2 regions of the Paenibacillus odorifer genome follow, and region 2 is predicted to be linked to the other one. Evidence: predicted binding sites of a transcription regulator. Region 2 holds the regulator's gene; the other holds the start of a gene.
The links. The regulator CtsR, encoded in region 2, represses protease genes until heat stress. The targets are predictions, from matches to a motif close to ATGGTCAATAAAGGTCAAACA.

Region 1: a site for CtsR is predicted at 2,925-2,945, ahead of clpP (ATP-dependent Clp endopeptidase proteolytic subunit ClpP). Genes of this name have one in related genera too.

What each region holds. Positions count from the first base shown of each region.
Region 1 covers NZ_CP009428.1:182,706-189,290, forward strand. The annotation lists gene PODO_RS00880 (SIMPL domain-containing protein) at 1-173, shown strand, start outside; gene PODO_RS00885 (PdaC/SigV domain-containing protein) at 299-1,402, shown strand; gene PODO_RS00890 (GDSL-type esterase/lipase family protein) at 1,514-2,152, shown strand; gene clpP (ATP-dependent Clp endopeptidase proteolytic subunit ClpP) at 2,242-2,838, opposite strand; tRNA gene PODO_RS00905 (tRNA-Arg) at 3,032-3,106, opposite strand; gene PODO_RS00910 (sugar-binding transcriptional regulator) at 3,375-4,427, shown strand; gene gap (type I glyceraldehyde-3-phosphate dehydrogenase) at 4,543-5,553, shown strand; gene PODO_RS00920 (phosphoglycerate kinase) at 5,670-6,585, shown strand, end outside.
Region 2 covers NZ_CP009428.1:6,194,212-6,200,796, reverse strand. The annotation lists rRNA gene PODO_RS27200 (23S ribosomal RNA) at 1-2,762, shown strand, start outside; rRNA gene rrf (5S ribosomal RNA) at 2,892-3,008, shown strand; gene PODO_RS27190 (GNAT family N-acetyltransferase) at 3,430-4,602, shown strand; gene PODO_RS27185 (CtsR family transcriptional regulator) at 4,897-5,358, shown strand; gene mcsA (protein-arginine kinase activator protein McsA) at 5,389-5,913, shown strand; gene mcsB (protein-arginine kinase McsB) at 5,942-6,585, shown strand, end outside.

The DNA of each region.
Region 1 (6,585 bases), 800 kb from region 2:
GCTTGGGTCAAGTGATCACGGTCAGCCAAAATGATGGCGATGTCACTCCGGTTTATTTTGAACAGAATCTAAAAATGAATATGGCTGCAGCAGATGCTGGTGCAAGCACATCCGTGCAACCCGGAGTAGTTAAAGTTACAACTCAGCTAAGCGTAATGTATGAATTGAAATAGTATCAGAACAAGGTGAATGCAGAGAGGAGAGGTGATCTTCCACTAGTAATAGTGGGGGCGCCTCTTTTTTTGTGTAAGTTCTCTACGATTCTGTTTAATAAATTGGAAAGGAGAGGAAAAATAAGATGATGAATATTATTTCAAAAGAATCAGTACGCAAATGGGGCATAGGTCTGATGTCGGCAGGTTTATTGTTTGGTGGAGGTCTGCTGCCCAGCGAAACGGGTTATGCAGCAGCTAGTAAAACGGAGAATAAAGCTATTGATTCGCGTATCGTTTTAAAGGCAAACGGGATAAATTCGTTACAGGAAGGTATTTTGAAGGAAGGACAGGCCTGGATTCCCATAACTTTTATGCGAGATGTGTTGAGATTACCGCTTGCGTATGATAAGAAGGAAAATGCGTACATGATTGGAAAAGGATCGGCCACGGCGAAGTTGATGTTATCTAGTTACGGTACTTCTGTGTGGGTGAATAACTATTTCATTCGAGAGTATGAAGGGAAGTTAATTAATAATCGCCTCTACGTTCCATCAGGATTGTTAAATGATTATATGGGTTATAAGGTAGATTGGAGTCGGGCCGCCAGTAAGCTGAATGTGGTGAACAGACCGCAGAACGCGCTGACGGTAACCACGGAAACTTATGCTAAAGATCGGACAGAAGCTTTTATTCAGCTTGATTATCCGAAGATCAGTGGATTGGGCAATTCCAGTGCGCAACAAGCTATTAATAATACTTTGAAGGAAAGTGTTATGAAATTCGCGGCGGGTGCAGAACAGGATATCTCCGATCGAGATGGAGCAGAGCCCAAATACACCTATGATTCAGGTTATGTAGTGACCTACAATCAGAATGGTGTGATCAGCATAGTGATGCATCAGTATAGTGATACGGGCGGCGCTCATGGAATGACTAACCGTGAGGCATTCACCTTCTCGCTTAAAGATGGTAAACGTCTATTGTTGGGCGACCTGTTTGGAGCTAATCCAAACTACAAAAAACAGCTGAATGCTAAGCTGAGCAAGCTGCTGAAGGCAGAGGATAGTTATTTGGGAGGATTCAACGGATTGAATACGGAGAAATATTTCTATCTGAAGGATGACAAGGTTGTTCTGTTCTTCCAATTATATGAGTACACAGCGTATGCTGCAGGCTTCCCTGAGTATACCTTTAGTTTCAAAGAGCTTTTGCCGGATGACAGCAGCCCGTTTGCTGGCATGAAATAAATGGAGATACCTCGTCTCCGCTAATGTCAGCACAAGGCATCTCCCCCTTACCGGAGTTGTCTCTAGTTCATATGCTAAAGGGAGTAACTAGTTTATGAACGGGGGAGAGCTATGGGCTACCAATATACTGCAATTGGCGATTCCTTGACGACTGGATTTGGTGCTCTGCCAGGTAACGGTTTTGTTCCGGTGTACCGTAGAATGGCAGAAGGGAGACTGCGGACTACTGTAGCCTCTACGAATTTAGGCGTGAACGGAATGACTACTTCAGAGCTGGAGCAGCGGCTGCGCGGAAATTCCATGATGCGTGAGGCCGTTCGAGAAGCCGATATCATCACTGTGTCTATCGGTGGTAATGATTTGATTCACGCGGCCAAATCAGCAGCAAGACAGCAAGGGAACTTATCCGCAGAACTGCGCAGATCGCTTCAGGAATGCAAACAAAATTTCTCTGCAATTATGAATATCCTTATACAATTGAAGGCGAGGACGCGTAGACCTTTTATCATTAGAATTGTGGGATTATATAATCCCTATCCTCAGGTGGTTGGTGCGACAGAGTGGGTCAGACAGTTTAATCAATACGCAGCACAGTACAGCAGCCGAGTCTGTGGATTTGCTTCGATTTACAGTGAGTTCGCAGGAAATGAGAGAGGGCTGTTATCCATTGATCATTTGCATCCGAATGGCCGGGGTTATCGCGTAATTGCCGAGAAGCTGGATGCACTAGGTTATGGCGGGCTGAATTGATTGGATTTAGGTCTTCTATAAAATATAAAGAGGCTGTGCCCTATCCTTTATGGTTAGAGCACAGCCTCTTTATATTTTTACTTTATAGCTTACACACCGCTAGGCAATGTCTTCTCGATTACTTTATCTACGATACCGTATTCAGCCGCGTCTGCAGCAGTCATGAAGTAGTCGCGATCTGTATCCTTCTCAATACGTTCTAGAGGTTGACCCGTACGTTCTGCTAGAATACGGTTCAGCTTATCGCGCAATTTGAGGATGCGGCGGGCACGGATTTCAATGTCCGTAGCTTGACCTTGAGCACCACCCAGAGGCTGGTGGATCATGATCTCGCTGTTAGGCAGTGCGAAGCGTTTGCCTTTGGCGCCAGCGTTTAGCAGGAAAGCTCCCATGGAAGCTGCCATACCCACACAGATGGTGGAAACGTCTGGTTTAATGTACTGCATTGTATCAAAAATAGCCATACCTGCAGTAATGGAACCGCCTGGGCTATTCACGTAAAGGTGAATGTCCTTGTCAGGATCTTCGGCAGCCAAGAACAGCATTTGTGCGATGATAGAATTGGCTACCACGTCATTAACCTCCGTTCCAAGGAAAATGATGCGGTCCTTCAGCAGGCGGGAATAGATGTCATAAGCGCGCTCGCCGCGGTTGCTCTGTTCTACTACCATAGGAATATAACTCACGTGGAAAACCTCCTTGATATTGGTTCTTCAAATGTATTCATTTTTACTCTTGCCGTATTACCCACATGATAAACAAATTCAAACAAAAAGTCAAAGAAAGTCAAACTTATATTCAAAAAAAAGAGCCGACAAGCGGCTCTTTGGTTAAGTAGTAGTATAGGCACTACTAAATTATGTACAAAAATCAAATTAATGGCGCGCCCGCCAAGAATCGAACTTGGATCTCAGGCTTCGGAGGCCTACGTCATATCCATTGGACCACGGGCGCAACAAAAATGATTATAATACAATTTTTACACAATTGCAATGTAATATTAATACTGGACAAGCGCTCTAGGGGCAGGCATCGGGCGCTATATCTTTTTCTGACCTTATTAATGTATAAGAAGACAAGCGCTTGAGAATTCTACTCTCGGAAGACTTGCGCTTCGAGCAATATTTGGTTAGAATATGGGTGGGACTTAAAAAGTTTACCCGGGACGTTTTGAGACCATGAACAAGGGAATAGAGGAAGACGAAGTTGCAGGAGTGAAAGTATGCGTAATTTATTAGATATCCAAAAGCAGCTTCTGCCTGATCTCATGGAAACCCTTAAGAGACGGTACACGATTCTTCATCAGATCATGCTGTCCGATATTATTGGGCGCAGAACGCTAGCCGCTTCGCTAGATATGACTGAGCGGGTACTGCGTGCCGAGACGGATCTTCTGAAATCGCAAGGGCTTATTGAGATCGAGAGTGTTGGCATGCGCATTAGCGCTGCTGGACGTAGACTGCTTGATTTGCTAGAGCCGGTTGTTAAGAGCCTATTTGGTCTGGATGAGCTGGAAGAGAAAATTCGAGCAACGTATGGTCTGGATAAAGTTATTGTAGTACCGGGTGATTGTGAGTCATCGCCGTTCACCAAACGAGAGCTTGGCCGGGCGGGTGCGAAAGCACTGCTGAGTATACTTCGCGCAGATGATACAGTTGCCGTCACAGGTGGATCGACGCTTGCCGATATGGCTGATCAACTGACACCGCCGTTGTCCCTTTCCTATAAGAACGCTTGGTTTGTTCCGGCGCGTGGAGGATTAGGAGAGAGTATGGAGATTCAAGCCAACACGATTGCCTCAACAATGGCAAAGCGGGTTGGAGCCAACTACCGGTTGTTGCATGTCCCTGATTTGCTTAGTGGGGATGCATACCAATCGCTGGCACTTGACTCTAATATTGGAGAGATTGTACAAACCATCCGCAGTTCGCGTATTATTGTACATGGGATTGGGGATGCCATTGAAATGACCCGCCGCCGCAAACTGGACGAGGCTACAGTCTCGGAAATCCAGGGTGAAGGGGCAGTGGCCGAATCTTTTGGCTATTATTTCAATGAAGAGGGTCAGGTTGTCCATACCATGCTTACGATGGGTCTACGTCTAGAAGATATTATTCGGACAGAGAAAGTCATCGGTATTGCAGGAGGCAAACCCAAGGCCAAAGCCATTCATGCCATGCTGCGTTTCGGGCAGGAGAATATTCTCGTCACGGACGAGGCTGCCGCAGTAGAAATAGGCAAGGAAATTGACAATCAACTACAGCTATCTTCGTAGTTTTTAGATTGCAGGCAATACAACATACTTCTTGCATCATACTTAACATTGTTGTCATGACAGACCTCACCGTCTGTTTTGAATAAATAAAACGAATTCTAGGAGGAACTATTCAATGAGTGTAAAAGTTGGAATTAACGGTTTTGGACGTATTGGACGCCTTGCTTTCCGCCGTATTCAAAATGTAGAAGGTATCGAAGTGGTAGCAATCAACGACTTGACTGACGCTAAGATGCTTGCTCATTTGCTTAAATATGATACAACTCAAGGTAAATTCCAAGGTGATGTTGAAGTGCATGATGGCTTCTTCAAAGTCAATGGTAAAGAAGTTAAGGTTCTTGCTAACCGCAACCCTGAAGAATTGCCATGGGGCGACCTAGGCGTTGATATCGTACTTGAGTGCACAGGTTTCTTCACAACTAAAGAAGCAGCTGAAAAACACTTGAAAGGTGGAGCTAAGAAAGTAGTTATCTCCGCTCCAGCTACTGGCGACATGAAAACTGTCGTTTACAACGTTAACGATGACATTCTTGATGGTACTGAGACTGTTATTTCCGGCGCATCTTGCACAACTAACTGCCTAGCTCCAATGGCAAAAGTACTGAACGACAAGTTCGGTATCGTTGAAGGCTTGATGACTACAATTCATGCTTACACTGGCGACCAAAACACTTTGGATGCTCCACATGCTAAAGGTGACTTCAGACGCGCTCGTGCAGCAGCTGAGAACATCATTCCTAACACTACTGGTGCTGCTAAAGCAATCGGTCTGGTTATTCCAGAACTTAAAGGTAAATTGGATGGTGCAGCTCAACGTGTTCCAGTTGCAACTGGTTCCCTGACTGAGCTTGTAACTGTTCTTGATAAGAGCGTTACTGTTGAAGAAATCAACGCAGCAATGAAAGCAGCTTCCGATCCAGACACTTATGGTTACACTGAAGATGAAATCGTATCTTCTGACATCAAAGGTATGACTTTCGGATCCCTGTTCGATGCTACACAAACTAAAGTATTGACTGTTGGCGACAAACAACTGGTTAAAACTGTTGCTTGGTATGACAATGAAATGTCCTACACTGCACAATTGGTTCGTACTTTGGAGAAATTCGCTAAAATCGCTAAGTAATTGACTTGATATAAGCAACATCTATAGAGCGGAAACAGAAATTCCTTGTTTCCGCTCTTTCTAAATGTATTTCTTGTTTCCTGCTAGAAACAATTTTGGGTGTGGAGGAATTAATCATGAACAAAAAAAGCGTCCGTGATGTAGAAGTAAAGGGTAAGCGCGTATTTGTACGCGTGGATTTCAACGTACCTGTAGAAGACGGTAAAATTACTGATGATACTCGTATTCGCGAAACACTTCCAACCATTAAATATTTGATCGAGAACGGTGCAAAGATCATTCTTGCGAGTCATATGGGTCGTCCTAAAGGCGAATTCGTAGATTCCATGCGTTTGACTACTGCTGCTGAACGTCTGTCCGAGCTTCTTGGCAAACCAGTAGCTAAAGCTGACGAAGCAATTGGCGAAGCTGTAAAAGCAAAAATCGCTGAGCTAGGCGAAGGCGACGTACTTGTACTTGAGAATGTTCGCTTCTACCCAGGTGAAGAGAAAAACGATCCTGAACTGGCTAAACAATTCGCTGAACTGGCTGATTTGTTTGTTAATGATGCGTTTGGCGCGGCTCACCGTGCACATGCATCGACAGAAGGTATCGCTCATTTCCTACCGGCTGTATCCGGTCTTTTGATGGAGAAAGAATTGTCCGTTCTTGGTAAAGCTCTTTCTAACCCAGAACGTCCTTTCACTGCGATCATCGGTGGTTCGAAAGTTAAAGACAAGATTGATGTTATTGATAACTTGTTGTCTTTGGCTGATAACGTCCTGATCGGCGGTGGATTGTCTTATACATTCACTAAAGCACAAGGCTTTGAAATCGGTAAATCACTAGTAGACAACGACAAACTTGACGTTGCTCTTGGATTCATCGAAAAAGCAAAAGCACTTGGTAAAAACTTCATGCTTCCTGTTGATGTTGTTGTTGCTGATAAATTTGGTGCTGACGCTAACACTAAGATCGTTGATTACAATGAAATCCCAGAAGGTTGGGAAGGACTTGATATCGGACCTAAGACTCGTGAACTTTATGCCGATA
Region 2 (6,585 bases):
CATAGGAAATGTAGAGGCAGACCAGGGGAACTGAAACATCTAAGTACCCTGAGGAAGAGAAAACAATAGTGATTCCGTCAGTAGCGGCGAGCGAACGCGGAACAGCCTAAACCTAAGAGCTTGCTCTTAGGGGTTGTGGGACGTCTCACATGGAGTTACAAAGGAATATGGTAGGTGAAGAGGTCTGGAAAGGCCCGCGATAGAGGTAAAAGCCCTGTAACCTAAACTGTGTTCTCTCCGAGACGGATCCCGAGTAGTGCGGGGCACGTGAAACCCCGTATGAATCCAGCAGGACCATCTGCTAAGGCTAAATACTACCTGGCGACCGATAGTGAAACAGTACCGTGAGGGAAAGGTGAAAAGCACCCCGGAAGGGGAGTGAAATAGAACCTGAAACCGTGTGCTTACAAAAAGTCAGAGCCCGATCTATGGGTGATGGCGTGCCTTTTGTAGAATGAACCGGCGAGTTACGTTTAACATGCAAGGTTAAGCCGAGAAGGTGGAGCCGCAGCGAAAGCGAGTCTGAATAGGGCGATTTAGTATGTGGACGTAGACCCGAAACCGTGTGATCTACCCCTGTCCAGGGTGAAGGTGCGGTAACACGCACTGGAGGCCCGAACCCACGTACGTTGAAAAGTGCGGGGATGAGGTGGGGGTAGCGGAGAAATTCCAATCGAACTCGGAGATAGCTGGTTCTCCCCGAAATAGCTTTAGGGCTAGCCTCGGTATAAGAGTAGTGGAGGTAGAGCACTGATTGGGTGCGGGGTCCGCAAGGATTACCAAGCTCAGTCAAACTCCGAATGCCATATACTTATTGCCGGGAGTCAGACAGTGAGTGCTAAGATCCATTGTCAAAAGGGAAACAGCCCAGACCATCAGCTAAGGTCCCCAAGTGTGTGTTAAGTGGGAAAGGATGTGGAGTTGCACAGACAACCAGGATGTTGGCTTAGAAGCAGCCACCATTGAAAGAGTGCGTAATAGCTCACTGGTCGAGTGACTCTGCGCCGAAAATGTAACGGGGCTAAACACACCACCGAAGCTATGGCTAGATACGTATGTATCTGGGGTAGGGGAGCGTTGTGTAGGGGTTGAAGGTGTACTGAAAAGAGCGCTGGACACTACACAAGTGAGAATGCCGGTATGAGTAACGAAAAGATCAGTGAGAATCTGATCCGCCGAAAGCCCAAGGTTTCCTGAGGAAGGCTCGTCCGCTCAGGGTAAGTCGGGACCTAAGGCGAGGCCGAAAGGCGTAGTCGAAGGACAACAGTTTGAAATTACTGTACCACCGTAATCCGCTATGAGCGATGGGGTGACGCAGGAGGGTAGTGACGCGGACTGATGGATGTCCGTCTAAGCAGTGAGGCTGATGTGTAGGCAAATCCGCACATCGTTAAGGCTGGGCTGTGATGGGGAGCGAAAATTATAGTAGCGAAGGTCATGATCTCACACTGCCAAGAAAAGCCTCTAGCCAGGAGAAGGTGCCCGTACCGCAAACCGACACAGGTAGGCGAGAAGAGAATTCTAAGGCGCGCGGAAGAACTCTCGTTAAGGAACTCGGCAAAATGACCCCGTAACTTCGGGAGAAGGGGTGCCCCGGTAGTGTGAATAGCACGAGGGGGCCGCAGTGAAAAGGCCCAAGCGACTGTTTAGCAAAAACACAGGTCTGTGCGAAGCCGCAAGGCGAAGTATACGGGCTGACGCCTGCCCGGTGCTGGAAGGTTAAGGGGAGTGGTTAGGGGTAACCCGAAGCTATGAACCGAAGCCCCAGTAAACGGCGGCCGTAACTATAACGGTCCTAAGGTAGCGAAATTCCTTGTCAGGTAAATTCTGACCCGCACGAATGGCGTAACGACTTGGGCGCTGTCTCAACGAGAGATCCGGTGAAATTTTAATACCTGTGAAGATGCAGGTTACCCGCGACAAGACGGAAAGACCCCATGGAGCTTTACTGCAGCTTGATATTGAATTTGGGTACGATCTGTACAGGATAGGTGGGAGCCGTAGAAATCGGAGCGCAAGCTTCGGTGGAGGCGCCGTTGGGATACCACCCTGATCGTATCTAGGTTCTAACCTAGTACCCTAATCGGGTACGGGGACCGTGTCAGGCGGGCAGTTTGACTGGGGCGGTCGCCTCCTAAAGAGTAACGGAGGCGTTCCAAGGTTCCCTCAGAATGGTTGGAAATCATTCGCAGAGTGCAAAGGCATAAGGGAGCTTGACTGCGAGACCTACAAGTCGAGCAGGGACGAAAGTCGGACTTAGTGATCCGGTGGTACCGCATGGAAGGGCCATCGCTCAACGGATAAAAGCTACCCTGGGGATAACAGGCTTATCTCCCCCAAGAGTCCACATCGACGGGGAGGTTTGGCACCTCGATGTCGGCTCATCGCATCCTGGGGCTGAAGTAGGTCCCAAGGGTTGGGCTGTTCGCCCATTAAAGCGGTACGCGAGCTGGGTTCAGAACGTCGTGAGACAGTTCGGTCCCTATCTGTCGTGGGCGCAGGAAATTTGAGAGGAGCTGTCCTTAGTACGAGAGGACCGGGATGGACGTACCGCTGGTGCACCAGTTGTTCCGCCAGGAGCATGGCTGGGTAGCTACGTACGGACGGGATAAGCGCTGAAAGCATCTAAGCGTGAAGCCCCCCTCAAGATGAGATTTCCCAATTAGTAAGACCCCTTGAAGACGACGAGGTAGATAGGTTGGAGGTGGAAGTGCAGCAATGCATGGAGCTGACCAATACTAATCGGTCGAGGGCTTATCCTATACGTAGAATGCAAATTCGTTTCGGATTCAGTTTTCAGGCGATTAAGCCTGTAACACGCTTAGAAATTCATTGTCACTTCTGGTGATGAACCGAATTTCACGCGGCAGCGTCTGTTTCACAGACGCATGTTTGGTGGCGATAGCGGAGGGGTTCCACGCGTACCCATCCCGAACACGACCGTTAAGCCCTCCAGCGCCGATGGTACTTGGACCGAAGGGTCCTGGGAGAGTAGGACGTTGCCAAGCACAAATAGACCACTGTTGATAACTCGACAGTGGCTTTTTTGCGTCTATTATAGATTGTGGAAAACTTGTGGATAATTCATTGGAATTTGCAGAAAACTTACGCACATGTGGATAGATAATTAAAAGGCAAAAAATCACCGAATGGTGTGGATTAAGTACATATTTATGTAGATCTGTCAACAGAAAACCTAAGTAATACACGGGTTGCTGTGGATATAGTCGGATTTATGTGGATAGAGGGATTGATAAGTGGATAATTATTTTAACTTGAATAGGACAAGATTACAAGACTATTTTTGAAACTGCTTAAAGCTGTGGATAACTAAAAAAAGTTCGAAAAATATCCTTATAATTCGCACACAATACACTCTCTTGTTATACTAACCATAAAAGTAAATTCATAAATGGTGAGGTGAGTTTTGTGGATATCAGACAGTTGCACTCAGAAGAGTTTAATCTAAGCATGGATTTATCTGAATATGCTTTTCAATACAAGCTGCCCAGTGAGAAAAGGGCTAATGCTAAGGAAAGATTTAAAGCAGAACGCGTATGGGGTGCTTTTGAAGAAGGTACTTTGGAAGCCAAACTTACTCTTCTTCCATTCCAAGTGTACATACAAGGTAGATTAGTACCTATGGGAGGGCTCGCTGGGGTAGCGACATGGCCAGAGAATCGCAGACAGGGACATGTGGCAAAGCTCCTAGCGCATACGCTGCAAACGATGAATGAGGCGGGGCAGACATTATCTTTTCTGCATCCGTTCTTGATCCCCTTTTATCGCAAATTTGGTTGGGAAGTTTATTGTGAATATAAGAAATACTCCATTCCTGTTGCCAAGTTTCCCAAGAAGGTTGAAGTTGAGGGCAAGGTAAGACGCGGTGTTAAAGATATCGGAGTATTGGACAACTTATACAATCGTTTTGCAGTTAGATATAACGGAACACTTAAGCGTGATTTGGACTGGTGGGAGAACTCTGTTCTGGATGATGAAGGTCAGACTGCGGTATTTTATTCACAGCTTGGGGAACCTGAAGGATACGTACTATATAAGATAGAAAATAGAGAACTGGTCATTGATGAATTTGTGTTTTTGAACGAACAGGCCCGGCAGGGGCTGTGGACATTTCTTGCGAATCACGATTCAATGGTGACCGGTGCATCGCTAAAACTGGTGCCATCCGATGATATGTTACCCTTTTTGCTGCCTGATCCGCGTATAGAGCAGGAGAACTATCCTTATTTTATGGCGCGTATTGTGAATGCTAAAGTATTTGTGGAGAGTTATTCTTTTAAGCGTCACAGCAGTCAGAAGAAACAGGTTATTTATATTGAAGATAAATATGCACCATGGAATGACGGGTTGTGGGAATGGACGGTCTCCGAAGAGGGAGCAGCAGCTTTCTTGCGTATAGAGGGTGAACGGGATGCAGCTGACTTAAGCTGTGATATTGGCACGCTGACGATTCTAATGTTTGGATATAAACTCCCTGCAGAGCTGGCTCGTTATGGACTTGTGACTGGTAGTCCGACGGCTCTGGAATGGCTCGAAGAAATCATTCCGCAAGCTGAAACCGCACTTTTTGATCATTTTTAGAAAATAATTAGGCTCTCCCCTTCGAAAGATGCTGGGAGAGTTCTTTATTTCCGAATACATTCGCTGAAAAAAGTGAAAAATAAGAGAATCCTCTTGGAATTAGCACAGAATATGTTATAATATTAAAAAGTCAAAGAAAGTCAAAGTCAACGCACCTGATGACATACAGTGCGATCCTCTGAATTCGTGAAGTTTTCTTCAGACTTATATGAATGAAGTTCACTAATGAATGTCATTAAGGATGCGGGCCGCAACCGATATTATGAAGCTTTAAAGAGCACTGGAGGATGAGTGATGCGCAATATCTCTGATATTATTGAACAATATCTGAAGAATATTTTGCATGAAAGTCCCGAAGGTACGGTGGAAATCCAGCGAAATGACCTGGCGGACCAGTTCTCATGCGTACCGTCACAGATCAATTATGTTATTAGTACACGCTTTACACTGGAAAAAGGCTATGTGGTGGAAAGTAAGCGTGGTGGCGGGGGATATATTCGTATTCAACGTTTTGAATTGCCACCCAACGTGGCACTGCATGCCCATTTAAACCATACTATAGGTGGCGGGATAGATCAGAACGCTGCCGAAGGGTTGATTTATCAACTGGAGGAAGCTGGTTTTCTAAGCAAGCGTGAGGCGTGTCTTATGCGCGCTGCTGTTTCTCGGGATTGCCTAACGGTTAAGATTCCATATCGGGATGAGATTCGGGCCAAGATTATGAAGGCGATGTTAATCTCTTTGTTAGGCAAATAATTGTCAATCATAAGGGAGGGGCTTTCGCTTATGCAATGTCAGGAATGTGGCGTCAAGCCAGCAACACTCCATTTCACCAAGATCGTGAATGGAGAGAAGACAGAATTTCATATCTGCGAGAGCTGTGCGCGGGAGAAGGGTGAACTGATCCCGGGAACTGCTGGAGGATTCTCCATTCACAGCTTGCTGTCCGGTCTGCTTGATCTCGAAGGGGCCGGTAAGGAAAAGACGGCTGCTACGAAGACTACGCAGAGTCTGCAATGTGAGAATTGTGGGATGACGTACTCGCAGTTTAGCAAATTGGGTCGTTTTGGCTGCAGCTCCTGTTATAAATATTTTAACAGTGCACTGGACCCGCTCTTTAAACGGGTGCATGGCAGCACTTCGCATGTAGGCAAGATTCCCAAACGTGCTGGAGCACAGATTGTGTTCAAACGGCAAATTGATGAATTGAAGCTGGAATTACAGCAAAGTATCGCACAGGAGGAATTCGAAACTGCGGCAGAGCTGCGAGATCAAATTCGCCAACTTGAAAAAGAAATGGCACAAGAGTAAAGTCTTTGATATATAGGGGGGATATGACATGTCAAGTCTCCGATTTACTGAACAAGCGCTTAGTGATTGGATGCGCTCGGGAGGCAGTCACTCCGAGATTGTAATTAGCAGCCGTATGCGTATTGCACGTAACTTAGAGCATCTTCCATTCCCTATGCTTGCTTCCTTAGAGCAATCGGAAGAAGTATTAGAGCTGCTGGCCCCTGTGTTTCATGGGGAAACTGCTGCCGAATTCGGATCTTTTCAACTGATAAAGCTTGCTGAAGTGAATGAACTGGACAAAAAGGTATTGGTCGAGAAACATCTCATCAGTCCTAATCTGGCTAATGATTCACGTGGTGCAGCTGTGATATTAAATGAAGATGAGTCGGTCAGCATCATGATTAACGAAGAAGACCATCTGCGGATCCAATGTCTGTTCCCGGGTCTTCAGGTAAGAGAAGCATGGGAACGTGCGACAGCCATCGATGATATCTTCGAATCGGCTGTTAATTACGCTTTTGATGATAAAAGAGGATACTTGACCAGTTGTCCCACCAATGTGGGTACAGGGCTACGTGCCTCAGTAATGCTGCATTTGCCAGCACTAGTAATGACCCAACAGATCAATCGCATATTGTCAGCAGTGAATCAAGTGGGATTGACTGTAAGAGGAATTTATGGTGAGGGCAG